2 regions of the Mesorhizobium sp. B2-3-11 genome follow, and region 2 is predicted to be linked to the other one. Evidence: predicted binding sites of a transcription regulator. Region 2 holds the regulator's gene; the other holds the start of a gene.
What was found. The regulator PhoB, encoded in region 2, activates phosphate uptake and scavenging genes when phosphate is short. The targets are predictions, from matches to a motif close to TGTCATNNANCTGTCAT.
Positions count from the first base shown of each region.

Region 1: phnC (phosphonate ABC transporter ATP-binding protein) is a predicted target of PhoB. The motif match lies at 2,257-2,273, and genes of this name have one in related genera.

Region 1 covers NZ_VFVS01000002.1:186,790-190,155, reverse strand. Annotated here, with positions in the region: gene phnE (phosphonate ABC transporter, permease protein PhnE) at 1-245, opposite strand, end outside; gene phnD (phosphonate ABC transporter substrate-binding protein) at 302-1,210, opposite strand; gene phnC (phosphonate ABC transporter ATP-binding protein) at 1,321-2,178, opposite strand; gene FJ960_RS04335 (DUF1868 domain-containing protein) at 2,309-3,019, opposite strand; gene FJ960_RS04330 (DapH/DapD/GlmU-related protein) at 3,169-3,366, opposite strand, start outside.
Region 2 covers NZ_VFVS01000004.1:89,539-92,904, forward strand. Annotated here, with positions in the region: gene xylF (D-xylose ABC transporter substrate-binding protein) at 1-73, opposite strand, end outside; gene FJ960_RS07695 (ROK family protein) at 345-1,592, shown strand; gene phoB (phosphate regulon transcriptional regulator PhoB) at 1,595-2,284, opposite strand; gene phoU (phosphate signaling complex protein PhoU) at 2,304-3,011, opposite strand; gene pstB (phosphate ABC transporter ATP-binding protein PstB) at 3,037-3,366, opposite strand, start outside.

The sequences.
Region 1 (3,366 bases), on a different contig from region 2:
AGCGCCCGCCAGACGTCGTTCCAGTCCTTGGGGACCAGCCAGCTCAGGAAATCCAGAATATGCGGCAGCCGGTCGAAGAAATGCCCGGCGTTGGCTTCGTCGGCGAACCACATGCTGGCGAACATGGCGGCGAGCAGCAGGCCGACGCCGAGCACTGTATAGAGCCGGCGCAGCGACGTCTGGCGTCGCCAGGCATCGGCCGTCTGATGGGTGGCGCCGGAGGGGGCTGTCACGGAAAGGGTCATGATCGGAGATGCAAAAAGGGCGGTACCTGAGATACCGCCCTTTTGCGATTTCGCCGTTAGCCGCCGATGGCTGCCTTACGGGCTTCGACGATGACGCTGTAGAAGTCCGGCTTCACCGGAACATAGCCGGTGAAATCGCCGCCTTCGACGCCTTCGAAGCAAGCCTTGTCCTTCTTGGGCAGGTCGGTGAAGAAGGCGGCCAGCTTGGCGGTCATGTCGTCGCCGATCGCGGTGCGCACGACAAGCGGGCCGTTCGGGATCAGGCCGGAGCGCCAGACTTCGACGAAGTCGTTGGGGTCGACGGCGCCCTTGGCGACTTCCTTGTGGAAGGTGCCGGAGGTGTAGCCGTTCTTGAAGTCGCCGATGCCCGAGGAATCGTCGACCGCGACGTCTACCTTGCCGTCACGCACGGCCAGAACGTTGTTTTCGTGGCCGCCATTGAACTGGGTCGAAGCGAAGTAGGTTTCGTTCGAGGCGCCGGTGGTCTTCGGAATCTGGGTCAGCGGGATCAGGTAGCCGGAGGTCGAATCCGGATCGGCATAGCCGAGCTTCTTGCCCTTGGCCGACTTGATGTCGGTGATCCCCGACGTCTTCAGCGCCAGCCCGATCGAATAGTAGCCAGTGGAGCCGTCGGTCTGCTTGGTGGTGAGGATCGGGGTAACCGCCTTCGGATCCTTCAGATAGACGCTGGCGTAGCCGGAAGCGCCGAGTTCGGCGAAGTCGAGCGTGCCGCCGAGCAGGCCTTGGATAACGCCGTCATAGTCGGCGGCGGGGAACAGCGAAACCTTCTCGAAGCCGAACTCGGCCTTCAGGTGGTCGGCCAGGCACTGGTAGTTACGCAGCCGGTCGGTTTCGTTTTCGCCGCCGAGAATGCCGACGCGAAATTCCTTCATATCGGCGGCGTGGGCCATGCTGGTGGCCATGGCGAGCACCGAAACGGCACCGAAAACCATCTTCCTGAACATTTGCTATCTCTCCTGTAGGTTCCGGCCCCGCGCCGGCAGCGTTCTTGATCTTGACAAGTGCCCTTGACGCGGACGGACGATCCAGGCTGCTCGCTATGCCCGTAATGGGCTCAGTATCCCGGGAATGCGGGTTCGAGCGGTCCGGCGGATGCGGCGATCTTCTGCTTGAAGGCAACGCTGGTGGAGGTGATGACCTCCGATATCTCACCGCCATTGCTGTCGGCGCCATAGACTAGACGCACCGCTTCGCGGTTGAGCTCTTCGGGCGGCCCGTCGAAGACGACCTTGCCGGCGGCCATGCCGATGATGCGGTTGCAATAGGTGCGGGCGGTATCGAGCGTGTGCAGGTTGGTGACGACGGTGATGCCTTCGCGCAGATTGATGTCCTGCAGCGAATCCATCACCACTTTGGCGTTGAGCGGATCGAGCGAGGCGATCGGCTCGTCGGCGAGGATCACCCTGGGCTGCTGCATCATTGCGCGGGCAATCGCGACGCGCTGCTGCTGACCGCCCGACAGGGTGCCGGCGGGTTGAAGTGCCGTACGGGCGATGTCGAGCCGCTCGAGCGCGGCGACCGCCTCGGCGCATTCGGCACGGGAGAACATGCCGAAAAGGTTGGACAAGGTCGAACGGTGGTTCAATTTGCCAAGCAGCACGTTGGTGAGCACGTCGAGGCGCGGCACCAGGTTGAACTGCTGGAAGATCATGGCGCAGTCGCGCTGCCAACGCCGCAACGGCGACCCGCGAAGGCGGGAGACCTCGGCGCCGTCAAAAAAAATCGACCCTTGGCTGGGGTCGACAAGACGGTTGATCATGCGAAGAAGCGTCGACTTGCCTGCACCCGAACGACCGATGACGCCGACCATCTGCCCCTGCGGGATCGAGATGTTGACGTCGCTGACGGCGGTGTTCTTGCCAAATCGTCGGCTGACACCGCGAATTTCGAGCGTGGCAGAGCTTGCTGACATGGGCTGGTTCCAGTCCGGTCCATATTGATCGTCAGGCACTCGCCTAACGCAGCCACATGAACCTGCCGTGTCACCGGCATGTCAGTTTTGTTACGCTCCACAGATATGACGGCCGGCGTCCTGCCGGCGATCAGCCGAGCACCAGCAATTCCTCGAAATGCTCCATGTCGCGGAATGCGCAGAAGGCTGGAGCCTTGATCTCGATCACCGGCGCCTGCCGCGCGAAAAGCGCCAGGCATTCGTCGAACAGCGTCTGCCATGCGGCGGCCCTGTCGTCGGCAAGACGCTGGATCTGATAAGCGAAGGTGATGTGAAAGACGTAATTGTCGTGATCGGAGTGCCGGTAGCCGAATGGCACGGCCAGCGCATCGCGCCATTCACGCATGATGCGCACATCCTCGGCGGTCGCGCCGGCAACGGTGAGGCCGGTAGGCACGATCTCGACGACCTTGATGTTGAATGGACCGGCACCCTGGAAACCCTTCAGGCGCTCCAGATAGAGGCGGGTCATGGCGTCGATGCCGGTGTCGAGCGGCACGTCCCGTGGCCAGTAAGGCAACCGGCGGCGATATTCGATGATACCCTGGAACAGCGTCATGTGCAGGCTGGAGACAGGCGTGAAGGCAAGGCGGTCGGCGTCTGGCATTGCCATCATCCGATCGCGCACAGCGAGCACCACGGCTTCGGATGGCGAGCCGCTGACCAGATGGCTGACGACGGTGTTGCCGGGCTCGAGGAGAAAGTTGCCTGACGCGTCGTAGCGCGTGCCGAGATGCGCCGGCGGCGTCGGATTGGAGCCGGCAAAGAATCCGGCGAGCGAGGGTCTGACGGTGTCGAGCATGGCGATCTCCTTGGAACACCCGCGTCCTGCCCCGGTGATGTGTCAAGGATATGAAACAGAGTCGTTCATGACGTCGATGTGAGGGCTATGTCTCCTTGCCTGCAACAATTGCGAACGGAAAACCGGTTCCCACTTTTTCTGGAACTGCTCTATCCCTCGTATTTCTCCAGGAATGCCTCGGCCGACAGCTCGCGGAAGTCGTCGAGCGAGGCACGCAGTCTGGCATGGTTCCAGGTCCACCAGGCAAGCGCCTGGTAGCGTTCGGCGGTGCGGCGGTCGAAGCGCTCGCGGATCGGTTTGGCCGGCACGCCGGCGACGATGGTGTAGGGCGCGACGTCCTTCGAGAC
Region 2 (3,366 bases):
TCGCCTGCGCCACCGACGCCAGCGTCAGCGACATGGCGACACCCGCCAGGATGGCGACTGTGAATCTCTTCATGGTATATCCTCCCTGCGCCGCGTATGGCGCGACCAAACTGGCCCGAAGGCCGGCACAAAGGCCCTATTTTTTCGAGCCTCGAAAAAATACTGATCCATCGTCGGAACACTGTCAACATCGATTCTGATGGATTTTGAGGTGCCGGGAGCCTTTTTTCGAGTCCCGCAATAAATAAATGACAGCTCCTGCCGCATCTGCCAGTATTCGGCCCATTGCCGGAGAGGTTCGAGGGGGTGTCAAGAACCGCGGCGACGGGGAGGATGTGGGAAGCATGTCGGTCGGAATCCGCCACGACGATCTGCGCCGGCGCAACCGCGCCATGGTGATTGCAGCCGTGCGTCAGGGTGGTCAGCCCTCGCGCACCGAGATCGCCGCCACCACCGGCCTCAGCCACTCGACCATATCGGCGATATCAGCCGACCTGATCGACGAGGGTATCCTGACCGAAGGCAAGCCGAACGAAGCCGGTTCACTGAAACGCGGCCGGCCGCAGGTTGGCCTTGGCCTCAACCCCGAGGCCGCGGCTGTGATGACCGTGGTGCTGTCGCTGAATTTCCTGTCCGTCGCCGTCATCGATTATTCCGGCCAGGTGGTCGCCGAGGAACAGCGACGGCTGGACACGCTGACCATGTCGCGCGAGGCGCTGATCGGCGAATGCACGGCAATAGTGCGGCGGCGCCTCGAGGACCCCGATCTCGACGTCCGCAGTATTGCCCGCATCGCGCTGGCGATCCAGGGCATCACCGACAGCGAGGCGCGTGCGATGCTGTGGTCGCCGATCACGCCGCAGACGAACATTCCCTTCGCCGACATACTTGAAGCCGAGTTCGGCATCCCCGCCACCATGGAGAACGACTGCAACATGATGGCGGTGGCGCTGCGCTGGCGCGACCCCGAACGCTACCGCGACGACTTCATCGCCATCCTGCTCTCGCACGGCATCGGCATGGGCCTGGTGCTGAAGGGCGAGCTGTTCACCGGCACGCATTCATCGGGAGGCGAGTTCGGCCACATGATCCATCGCCCGGGAGGCGCGCTCTGCCGCTGCGGACGGCGCGGCTGCGTCGAGGCCTATGCCGGCAACTACGCCATCTGGCGCAACGCCAGGCAGCTTGGCGAGGACGCCGAACCGGTCGCAGATGTCAGCGATGCGCAGATGCGGACACTCGCCGCGACGGCAAGGGAGAAAGACGGACCGGAGCGCGAAGCCTATCGCAAGGCCGGCGAGGCGCTGGGCTATGGGCTGGGCAGCCTGTTCGCGCTGATCGATCCCGCACCCGTCGCCATGGTCGGCGTCAGCGCCGCCGCCTTCGACCTGATCGAGCCGGCCTTGCGCGAGGCCATCGGCCAGACCGCCGGCGGCCAGCATTCGGAATCGATTTCCTTCGACACCGAGCCGAACGAGCTGCCGCTCATCCGCGAAGGTTGCGCTATGCGCGCATTGACCTTCGTGGACCAGGAGATTTTCGCGCCGGGCGTGCTGGCGAGGCCCGGCGTTCCGGGCAAGAATGTAGCCTGATTTCAGTCTTCGCGGATCGCGTAGCCGGCGCCGCGAATGGTGCGGATCACGTCCGGCATACGGCCGTTGTTGACCGCCTTGCGCAGCCGGCCGACATGCACGTCCACGGTGCGTTCATCGATATAGATCGTCTCGCCCCAGACATTGTCGAGCAGCTGGCTGCGCGAGAACACGCGGCCGGGATGACGCATCATGAATTCGAGCAGCCGGAACTCGGTCGGTCCGAGCCGGATCTCGCTCTTCTTGCGATAGACCCGGTGCGATTCCCGGTCGAGCACGATGTCGCCGACCTTGAGCACGCTGGACAGCACTTCCGGCTTGGCGCGGCGCAGCAGCGCCTTGACCCGGGCCATGAATTCCGGTGTCGAGAACGGCTTGACCAGATAGTCGTCGGCACCGGTCGAGAGGCCGCGCACGCGGTCGCTCTCCTCGCCGCGCGCCGTCAACATGATGATCGGCAGCCTCTCGGTCTCGGGCCGCATTCGCAGGCGCCGACAGAGTTCGATGCCGGAAACCGCCGGCACCATCCAGTCGAGCACCAGGAGGTCGGGCACGTTTTCCTGGAGGCGTATCTCGGCTTCGTCGCCGCGTGTCACCACCTCGACCTGGTAACCCTCGGATTCGAGATTGTAGCGGAGGAGCACACCGAGCGGCTCCTCGTCCTCCACCACCATGATGCGTGGCGCGATCATCGATCGATCATCCCTGCCGTCAAGCCGCCGGCACCGACATCGCCGTCTCGTCCTGCTTCGGACGGTTGGCGGGCAGTTGGGTACCGGTCAGCACATAATATGCATTCTCGGCAATGTTGGTCACGTGGTCGCCGATGCGTTCGAGATTTTTGGCGCAGAACAAAAGATGCGTGCAAGCCGTGATGTTGCGGGGATCCTCCATCATGTAGGTCAGGAGTTCGCGGAACACCGAAGTGTATTTGATGTCGATGCGTTCGTCGTCATTCCTGAGCTTGGCGAGGGCGGCGGCATCGCCTGCCGCGTATTCCTCGACTACCCCCTGCACCTGGATCAGCACCAGCTGCGCCATGGAATCTATCGAGTGCGACAGATCGCGCGGGGTGGCGGTAAGGCCGACGGAGCCGACGCGCTTTGCAATGTTCTTGGCAAGGTCGCCGATGCGTTCGAGATCGCCCGCCATGCGGATGGAGCCGACGACATGACGCAGATCGTCGGCCATCGGCTGGCGCTTGGCGATCAGGGTGATGGCGCGATCGTCGAGTTCGCGCTGGCGCGCGTCCATGATGGCGTCATCGGAGACGACGCGCTGTGCCAGCGCATTGTCGGAATTCAGCAGCGCCTTGGTGGCGCCGCCGACCATCGTGCCGGCAAGATCGCCCATGTCGCTGATCAGCTTGCTGATCTGTCCGAGATCCTCGTCGAAGGCTGCGACTGTGTGTTCGGCCATGATCCTGGTCCTCGTATGCGTGAGATCAGCCGAAGCGGCCGGTGATGTAGTCCTGCGTGCGCTTCTCGCGAGGCGACGTGAAGATCTTCTCGGTCTTGTCGAATTCGACCAGCTCGCCCAGATACATGAAAGCCGTCTGCTTCGAGACCCGCGCGGCCTGCTGCATGTTGTGGGTGACGATGACGATCGTGTAGTCGGCCTGCAACTCGTCGATCAATTCCTCGATCTTGGCGGTCGACAATGGGTCGAGCGCCGAGGCCGGCTCGTCGAGCAGGATGACCTCCGGCTTCACCGCCACGGTGCGGGCGATGCAAAGCCGCTGCTGCTGGCCGCCCGACAGGCTGAGTCCGCTGGC